Regions from separate parts of the Bacillus sp. C1 genome, predicted to be linked through region 2. Evidence: riboswitches for the same ligand, from Rfam matches in the RefSeq annotation. Region 2 holds a riboswitch; each other region holds the start of a gene.
What was found. A riboswitch is a leader RNA that binds a small molecule or an ion and turns the genes downstream of it on or off. The one in region 2 is predicted to bind S-adenosylmethionine.

Region 1 (3,283 bases), on a different contig from region 2:
TATCGTCATCTCTACATTCGGCGCGATTGTCTTCTTAGGAGAAAAGAAAACAAAACGCCAAATGGTATTTATTGCACTAGGTAGTGTGTTAATTATAGGTGGCGCTGTTTTACTTGGTATGACAAAAGCATAAATTAAAGACCCCCTAAGCATTAGAAATGCTTAGGGGGTTTTCTCTTAACTAATGAAATTTCTTCTTTTGTCATTTGACTTCCATTCTAACTATCCATCTATACATAAAAATAAATTGACTACAACAAGAATTCACATCACATATAAACCTGTCAAAATGTAAATGACAATACTAACAACATTATATAAACCATTTCTTTTTACAAATATCTCTCAAAGATGTTATCGTTTTTTATACACATTCGAAGTAGGAAGGAATAATGGATATGCCAAAGAAAAATAAAATTTTATTTATTGGTGCCGGTCGTATGGCAGAAGCAATCTTCGCTGGACTTCTCAAAACGAGTAAAGAACACATTGAAGAAATTATTGTATCCAACCGAAGTAATATAGAAAAACTGAAGCAACTCAAACAGCAATATGGTGTCTCAATTACAAATGATTGGCAGCAATCCATCCCGGCTGTCGATACAATTGTGTTAGCAATGCCACCATATGCGCATGATCAATTGTTAGCTGAGTTATCACCTCTTCTCACCAATCAGTTTGTTGTAACAGTTGCTGCTGGCATTGGTCCGTCTTATTTAGAAGAAAAGCTTCCTCAAGGTACGCCGGTTGCCTGGATTATGCCAAATACAGCTGCAACAATCGGAAAATCTATTTCTCTATATGCAATGGGGCATTTCGTAAATGAAGAACAGCAAGAAACATTGCAACTACTTTTAAAAGGAATTGGCACAGCACAGCTATGTACCGAAGAAGAAGTGCATCAACTTACCGCTATTACTGGAAGTGCGCCTGCATTCCTTTATCATTTTACTGAAAGCTTAATTGAAACAACAAAAAAATACGGAATCGATGAAAAAACAGCAAAACACCTTGTTATTCAAATGATCGCTGGCTCTGCTGCTATGCTAGAGCAAGAACAAGACCCAACTATGCTTCGTGAACAAGTAACAACACCCGGCGGTTCAACTGCAGAAGGGTTAAAAGTTTTATATGAATATAATTTTTCAAAGATGATGCACCAAGCAATTGAAGCAACAAATAAAAAAGCTAGGGAAAAATCATAACTTACAAAGTTCCATAAAGGTGTGAAAATACTTTGACTCAAGTGCTTTACTGGTGAAGAAGAAATTGTTACAAACCGTATTACTAAAAAGATGCATACCTTTAATTTTTAATCAGGAAATCCACTACATAAATAACTAACGGATTTCCTTTTTTCAAGGGTATTAAAAACTGAAAATTAAAACAATATTTCATTTTATTGACAGTTAATTGCTCGAGGTGTAATATTTTGAATAATCAAAGAAACAAAAAAATAATATAGATCACTATGTTTACTCATTGTATCAAGAGAGGTGGAGGGACTGGCCCTTTGAAACCTCGGCAACAGGTTCACTTTGAATACTGTGCCACTTCCTGCAAGCATTACGCTTGAAAGATAGAATGAGGGACTTCGTTTATATATGAGTACATTCCTTATAAACTAAATTCCCTCTTTCTGGATAAGAAAAGAGGGAATTTTTATTTCCCTCATAAATTGTTCATCAACTATTTTTAATAACTAAACAATTTAGGGAGGAATTTAGCATGAAAAAGAAATTTGTACCTACTGTCGCATCTGTTTTAGGAGCAAGTATTTTATTAACAGGATGCGGGAGTTATAGAGAAGATGCGAGTGCGACAAAGGCAAAAGATACAGCACCTGATAAACAAGTTTTAAACTTATCATCTCCTACGGAAATCCGTACAATGGATACTGCTCGCGCAACAGATACTGACTCTGGTCAAGTAATGAGAAATGTATTTGAAGGTTTATATAATCTTGGCGAAGGGAATAAACCAGTACCTGGAGTTTCCAAATCTCATGATGTAAGCGCAGATAAAACAAAATATACATTCCACTTACGAGATTCAAAATGGTCAAACGGTACCCCTGTCACAGCAAAAGACTTTGTTTTCGCTTGGCAACGTGCTGTCGATCCAGCAACAGCTTCTGAATATGCATTTTTATTCTTCGATATTAAAAACGCGAAGAAAATTAATAGTAAAGAGCTTCCAGCTGATCAACTCGGCGTGAAGGCAATTGATGACCACACCTTTGAGGTTGAATTGGAACGTCCTGTACCATACTTTATTAGTTTAACAGCCTTCCCAACATTCCTACCGATTAATGAAGAATTCTTCAAATCGCAAGGTGATAAGTACGCCTTAGAAGACAATAAGATTATCTATAATGGTGCCTTTACATTAAGCGATTGGAAGCATGAACAAAGTTTTAAATTTAAGAAAAACGCTAACTACTGGGATAAAGGTACTGTAAAGCTTGAAGAAATTAATTTTAATGTTGTAAAAGAAAAATCAACAGAAATAAACTTATTTGAATCAAAACAACTAGACCGTATAAAACTAACATCTGATTTTGTTGATAAATACCGTAAAGATACAAACTTTAAAGAACGTCCGAACGTAGGAGTACAATTTTTACGCATGAATCAGCAAAATAAAATTTTACAAAATGTTCATGCGCGTCAAGCTATCGATAAAACAATCGACCGAAAATCCTTTGTAAATACATTGTTAAATGATGGAGCCACACCTATTTATGGTCTCATTCCAAAAAACTTCGCAAAAGGACCTGATAACAAGGACTTCCGATCTATAAATGGCGATTTAACGAAAGTTGATCCAAAAGAAGCACAAGCATTATGGAAACAAGCAAAACAAGAACTAGGTTCAGAAAAAATAACATTAGAATTACTGACAAACGATACTGATCTTGATAAAAAAACAGGTGAATTTTTAAAAGGACAACTAGAAAAAACTCTAGATGGATTAACAGTAAATATAAAAACACAGCCACGTAAACAACAAGTATCGTTGCTGTTAAAAGGTGAATATGAAATTGGCATCGATGGTTGGAGCCCAGACTTTGCGGATCCAATTACATTTTTAGAACTTTTCACAACAAACAACCCTTATAACTTAGATCATTACACTAACAAAGAATTTGATAGTGTCATTGAAAAGGTTAAAACTGACTTAGCCGGAGACGAAAAAGCTCGCTGGGAGTCTCTACAAGCCGCTGAAAAAATCTTATTTAAAGATACTGTAATCGCTCCGTTGTATCAAAAAGGTGAGTCTT
Region 2 (3,283 bases):
AGAAGAATTATTGAATAAATCAGATACACTTGCGGCAATTGGACAGTTAGCTGCTGGGGTAGCTCATGAAGTCAGAAATCCACTGACAGTAATTAAAGGGTTTATTCAATTATTTCAAATTAATCAAGAAGATCAAGATAAATATTTTGATCTGATGCTATCAGAAATTGAACGAATTGAAGTTATACTTCATGAATTTTTATCGATTGCAAAAACAGATGTCATTCCAACTGAAAAGAAAAACCTGTGCTCCATATTAAAAAATGTCGTTTCATTAATTAATACGAAGGCAATTATGACAAATATTCAAATTAATCTTCATCTCGAATCAAAAGAGTTAATGATGGATTGTTGTGAAAATCAATTAAAACAAGTCTTTATTAATGTTCTACAAAACTCGATTGAAGCAATGCCAAATGGAGGGGAGATCTCTATTTATGTGAAAAGGTCAGAGCGTGAAGAAGTTATGATTCATATCGTTGACGAGGGCGTAGGAATTCCTAAAGAAAGAATTAAAAAACTTGGAGAACCTTTTTATAGTACGAAAGAGAAAGGAACTGGCCTTGGACTTATGCTTAGTTATAAGATTATTGAAAGTCATCAAGGGAAAATTAGTATTATGAGTGAAGTAGGAATCGGGACATCGGTTACAATCTATTTACCAGTGTTTCCAAGTGAGCAAATGATTTCTCATGCACCAGCGGCACTTATAACAGAAGCTTTATGAAGAGTTATATAAAATAATAGAAACAAGAAGCTATCTTATAATTTGTAAGATAGCTTCTGCTATATATTCAAGTTTGAGAACTACAAAATTCTTATAATTTATCTATTATCCAGCGAATTGTACGGCATTTTTAGCATGTAAAAAAGCGGTGTCAAATACAGGAACAGAAAGATCTTTTTGCGAAATCAGTAACGGTATTTCTGTACAACCTAACAAAATTCCTTCTGCACCATATTCCATAAGGTTTTGAATGATTTCTAAGAAACGAGCTTTGGATTGCTGTGAAATAATACCGTTACTTAATTCTTGAAGGATAACATGATGAATGAAATTTCGTTCATCTTCTTTCGGAATGATCGTTTCAATACCATAGTTAGCTAGTCTTCCTTTGTAAAAATCCTGCTCCATTGTTTGTTTTGTTCCAAGTAAACCAATCCGTTTCACATCATGTGCGACAATTTCTTCAGCACTTACATCGCCAATATGAAGAAGGGGAATAGACACTGCTTGTTCTACTCCGTTCGCAAATTGATGTACTGTATTTGAACACATAAGTATACAATCTGCACCAGAATGTTCTATTTTTTTCGCCGCTTGAACGAGTTGACTTTGCACTTCTTCATATTGTTGATTTTGTAATAAATTTGTTACTTCACCAAAGTCCATGCTATATAGGACAAGCTTTGCGTGATGATTATACTGAGATAGCGTTAGCGTATTAATATGTTTATAATAAAGAGACGTTGATTCCCAACTTAACCCACCAATTAATCCGATTACTTTCACGTCTAATTCCTCCTCTTAATATATTTTGTTACGTCAATTATTCCATAATTCCGATAAGAATACAATGAATTATTCGTTTGGTTCACAAAAAAATAGAAATAGTAAGAAAAATATTGAAATTAATTTGCGTTAATGCAATAATACAACTTACAAACGAATACTTATCCAGAGAGGTGAAGGGAACGGCCCTATGAAACCTCAGCAACCCCTATATTCATACGAATAGGAAGGTGCTAATTCCGCAGAAGACATATTGTCTTTTGAAAGATAAGAGGATCATATCGAAATAAAAAATGACCTCTTCTATAAGAGGTCATTTTTTATTGGGAAGAAAGGAAGTGAAGACGCATAATTCAATTTTTTTTTACATATAGGACTAATATAGACTAACTAGAATGAAAGGGGAGTTCATATGAACAAATTATCTACAAAATTAGTCGTAGCAATTGGAATCGGTGCTGCAATATATGGGGTATTAGGTCTATGGGGATTTTCAATTGCGCCAAATACATTTATAAAGCCTGCTTTAGCTATATTAACAATTTTTGGGGCGATTTTCGGGCCAATTGCAGGACTTTTAATTGGACTTATCGGTCATACAGTGACAGATACAATCGCTGGATGGGGAATATGGTGGGGATGGGTGCTTAGTTCCGGTATTATTGGATTTACGATGGGGCTTGTACAAAAACGAGCAAGTTTCAGTGTGAAAAATGGAACATTTCGTAATCGAGATATTTCATATTTTGCTGTAACAGGTTTCATTGGGATTGTCATTGCAATTATATTTGCTGGTGCTTTTGATATTATCATTATGGGAGAACCTGTAGATAAAATTATGATTCAAGTACTTGGTGCAACACTTGCAGATGTTCTTGTATTTTTAATTCTCGGTTTACCAATCACAATTGGATTGGCCAAAGCAAATAAAAAACATACACATTTGAAAATTGAAAAGTAGGGAGATTACAATGAAGCCGATTATTTCTTTTGAACAATTTACATTTCAATATAAACAAGTGACAGAACCTACTTTAAAGGATGTTACATTTCACATTTATCCAGGAGAAAAAGTATTGATTGCTGGCCGAAGCGGCTCAGGAAAATCAACATTGGCCCATTGTATAAATGGGCTTATCCCTTTTTCGTATGAGGGAACAAGTACTGGGAAAATTTCGATATGCGGTAAGGATCCACGAAAAGGGAGTATTTTTGAACAAAGTAAGCATGTCGGAACTATTTTGCAAGATCAAGATTCTCAGTTTATTGGTTTAACTGTAGGAGAAGATGTTGCTTTTTCATTAGAAAATGATTGTGTAGAACAGAAAAAAATGAAGATCATTGTGGAAGAAGCGCTACAAAAAGTACAGATGCATACATTTCATTCACGAAGTCCACATGAATTATCGGGTGGGCAAAAACAAACTGTTTCTCTTGCTGGGCTATTAACGACGGAAGCTGACATATTACTATTTGATGAACCATTAGCAAACTTAGATCCTATAAGTAGTTTAAAAACAATAGAAGTTATACAGAAAATACATCAACAATGTAACAAAACGGTTGTTATTATAGAACATAGAATAGAAGAAATACTAAAATTAGACCTCGATAAAATTATATTAATAGAAGAAGGTAAAATTGTAGCGGTTGATTCACCGAAGAGAATTTTACAAACAAATATACTACAAAAAATAGGTTTAAGAGAACCTGTATATATTGAAGTATTAAAAAATATAAAAATGAATAGCTTAGATGAAGAAATATATC
Region 3 (3,283 bases), on a different contig from region 2:
AATGTATTATCGATATCGGAAAGAAAGATTATTGGGGACAAGGGTATGGAAAAGAAGCACTGACTTTATTATTAGAGTATGCCTTTTTAGAATTAAACTTACATCGTATATCCTTACGTGTATTTTCATTTAACGATAAGGCGATACATCTTTATAAAAAACTTGGCTTTCAACATGAAGGCAGTTGTAAAGAAGCTGTATTTCGAAATGGGAATTGGCATGATATTGAGCTTTTTGCATTACTACAGTCTAATTACAAATAAAAAAGCTTTGCGCTCCCGCGCAAAGCTTTTTTCCTATATTATAGACCAGCTTGCTCTTTTAAAGCTGCTGCTTTGTCTGTACGTTCCCATGAAAGATCTACATCAGTACGTCCGAAGTGGCCGTAAGCTGCTGTTTGTTTGTAAATTGGGCGACGTAAGTCTAACATTTTGATGATACCAGCTGGGCGAAGATCGAAGTTGTTACGAACTAGTTCTACTAGTACTTCTTCAGATACTTTACCAGTGCCGAATGTATCAACTGAAATTGATACTGGCTGTGCTACGCCGATTGCATATGCAAGTTGTACTTCTGCTTTGTCAGCAAGACCAGCTGCTACGATGTTTTTCGCGACATAACGAGCTGCATATGCTGCAGAACGGTCAACTTTTGTTGCATCTTTACCAGAGAATGCACCGCCGCCGTGACGAGCGTATCCACCATAAGTATCAACAATAATTTTACGTCCTGTTAAACCAGCATCACCTTGTGGTCCACCAATTACGAAGCGACCTGTTGGGTTAATAAAGAATTTTGTTTCTTCATTAATTAACTCAGCTGGTACAACGTGTTTAATAACGTGTTCTTTTAAATCACGATCGATTTGTTCCCATGTAACATCAGGGTGATGTTGCGTAGAAATTACAATTGTATCGACGCGTACTGGTTTACCATTTTCATCATACTCAACTGTAACTTGCGTTTTACCGTCTGGACGTAAATATTCTAAAGTTTCATCTTTACGAACTTCCGTTAAACGACGAGCTAATTTGTGAGCAAGTGAGATTGGAAGTGGCATTAATTCTTTTGTTTCATTACATGCGAAACCAAACATTAAACCTTGGTCCCCTGCACCAATTGCCTCAATCTCAGCATCAGTCATTTGACCTTCACGTGCTTCTAGCGCTTGGTCAACACCCATAGCGATGTCAGCAGATTGCTCATCGATAGATGTTAAAACTGCACAAGTTTCTGCATCGAATCCGTATTTTGCACGAGTATAGCCGATACCTTGAATTGTTTCACGAACGATTTTTGGAATATCTACATAAGTAGAAGTCGTAATTTCCCCCGCTACCAATACTAAACCAGTTGTTACTGTTGTTTCACAAGCTACACGTGCATTTGCGTCTTTTGCTAAGATCGCGTCTAAAATTGAATCAGAAATTTGGTCACAAATTTTATCTGGATGTCCTTCAGTTACAGACTCAGATGTGAACAGATGACGTTGTTTTGTCATTTGGTAAACCTCCCTACAGTAATTGTATATATTGTACGGAACTCATCCTTAATTTGCCACAAACTGCGACATTCATTTATTCTCCCACACAAGTATAAAGAAAAACCTTTCCCTATTATATAGAGGAAAGGTTTAATTTGCTACTTGCATACTGCTTTTTGCCCTTCGCTCTTATCGTTCGAGACCTTTCGCCTCGCACAGGTTTTAGCACCTATTCACTTGTTTATTACCGTTACAAGTGAGGTTGCTGGGCTTCATCGGGCCTGTCCCTCCGCCAGCTCGGGATAAGAGAGTATCCGTCCCAACCTATACTAAAGAAATGATATTCATTTGTCAATTCATATTCACATATTCCTAATAAGTTTTTCATAGAATCCCTCCCCGTTAACCATAAAATAAAATATCACACCTTCAAAATGTAAAAAAAGACAAGTAAAATGCCCCATTGACGAGAGTATTCTAGTCATGAAAAGATCCCAATGAGAGTCTCAATTTATGTCGAAAGAAATATAAATAAGAAAGATAATACATTCACACAAACAAAAGTAAATAAATAGTATACATTATTTATATGATTGTGTTATACTCTTGGTGGGGATTACGAGAAATATTTCATTAAAATGAAAAGGATGGTATATAAATATGAGTACTGTGAATGTCCAAATTGGATTACATGAATTACTGAACGGAAGCAATGCACAGATTCAACTAAGCGTTCCACAATTAGTGGAAAAAGTACTAATGAGAAACGAAGGAAAATTGACTTCTACTGGTGCCGTTTCTGCTTCTACAGGAAAATATACAGGACGTTCTCCTAAAGATAAATTTATTGTGAAAGAAGCGTCGATTGCAGATAAGATCGCTTGGGGTTCTGTCAATCAACCGATTTCTGAAGAACATTTTAATAAATTATATACAAAAGTATTAGAATACTTAAAAGAAAAAGAAGAATTGTTCGTATTTAAAGGCTTCGCTGGTGCGGATCGTAACTATCGTCTTCCGTTACAAGTTATTAACGAATATGCATGGCACAATTTATTTGTACATCAATTATTTATTCGTCCAACTGAAGAAGAATTAACAAATCATGAATCTGAATTTACAATTGTTTCTGCACCAAGTTTTAAAGCAGATCCAGCGATTGACGGCACAAATTCTGAAGCATTTATTATGGTTTCATTTGAAAAACGCATCGTATTAATCGGTGGTACGGAATACGCTGGAGAAATGAAAAAATCAATCTTCTCTATTATGAACTTCTTACTTCCAGAACAAGATATTTTATCGATGCACTGTTCTGCAAACGTAGGTGAAGAAGGCGATGTTGCTTTATTCTTCGGTTTATCTGGAACTGGTAAAACAACATTATCTGCTGACCCACACCGTAAATTAATTGGTGATGATGAGCATGGTTGGTCTGATAACGGCGTATTTAATATTGAAGGCGGTTGCTACGCAAAATGTATTAACCTTTCTCATGAGAAAGAGCCACAAATCTTTGATGCAATTACATTCGGATCAGTTCTTGAGAACGTTGTAATTGATAATCAAACACGCGTTGCAGATTATAATGACACTGCATTAACAGAAAATACACGTGCTGCATACCCAATACATGCGATCGATAATATCGTAATGCCAAGTGTTGCAGGACATCCAAATACAATTATTTTCTTAACTGCTGATGCATCTGGCGTATTACCTCCAATCAGTAAATTAAATAAAGAGCAAGCTATGTACCATTTCTTAAGCGGTTACACTAGTAAACTAGCAGGAACGGAG

Region 1: another riboswitch for S-adenosylmethionine. It lies ahead of ACX5JI_RS23145 (peptide ABC transporter substrate-binding protein); the one in region 2 lies ahead of ACX5JI_RS25240 (ECF-type riboflavin transporter substrate-binding protein).
Region 3: another riboswitch for S-adenosylmethionine. It lies ahead of metK (methionine adenosyltransferase); the one in region 2 lies ahead of ACX5JI_RS25240 (ECF-type riboflavin transporter substrate-binding protein).

Annotation. Positions count from the first base shown of each region.
Region 1 is NZ_JBTMZT010000014.1:35,257-38,539, reverse strand. It holds gene ACX5JI_RS23160 (GRP family sugar transporter) at 1-133, shown strand, start outside; partial or broken gene ACX5JI_RS23155 (nicotinamide riboside transporter PnuC) at 223-321, opposite strand; gene proC (pyrroline-5-carboxylate reductase) at 399-1,205, shown strand; SAM riboswitch class I at 1,482-1,586, shown strand; gene ACX5JI_RS23145 (peptide ABC transporter substrate-binding protein) at 1,729-3,283, shown strand, end outside.
Region 2 is NZ_JBTMZT010000019.1:8,538-11,820, forward strand. It holds gene ACX5JI_RS25230 (PAS domain-containing sensor histidine kinase) at 1-727, shown strand, start outside; gene ACX5JI_RS25235 (aspartate/glutamate racemase family protein) at 833-1,513, opposite strand; SAM riboswitch class I at 1,672-1,787, shown strand; gene ACX5JI_RS25240 (ECF-type riboflavin transporter substrate-binding protein) at 1,926-2,474, shown strand; gene ACX5JI_RS25245 (ABC transporter ATP-binding protein) at 2,485-3,283, shown strand, end outside.
Region 3 is NZ_JBTMZT010000013.1:95,643-98,925, forward strand. It holds gene ACX5JI_RS22865 (GNAT family N-acetyltransferase) at 1-263, shown strand, start outside; gene metK (methionine adenosyltransferase) at 302-1,501, opposite strand; SAM riboswitch class I at 1,670-1,792, opposite strand; gene pckA (phosphoenolpyruvate carboxykinase (ATP)) at 2,144-3,283, shown strand, end outside.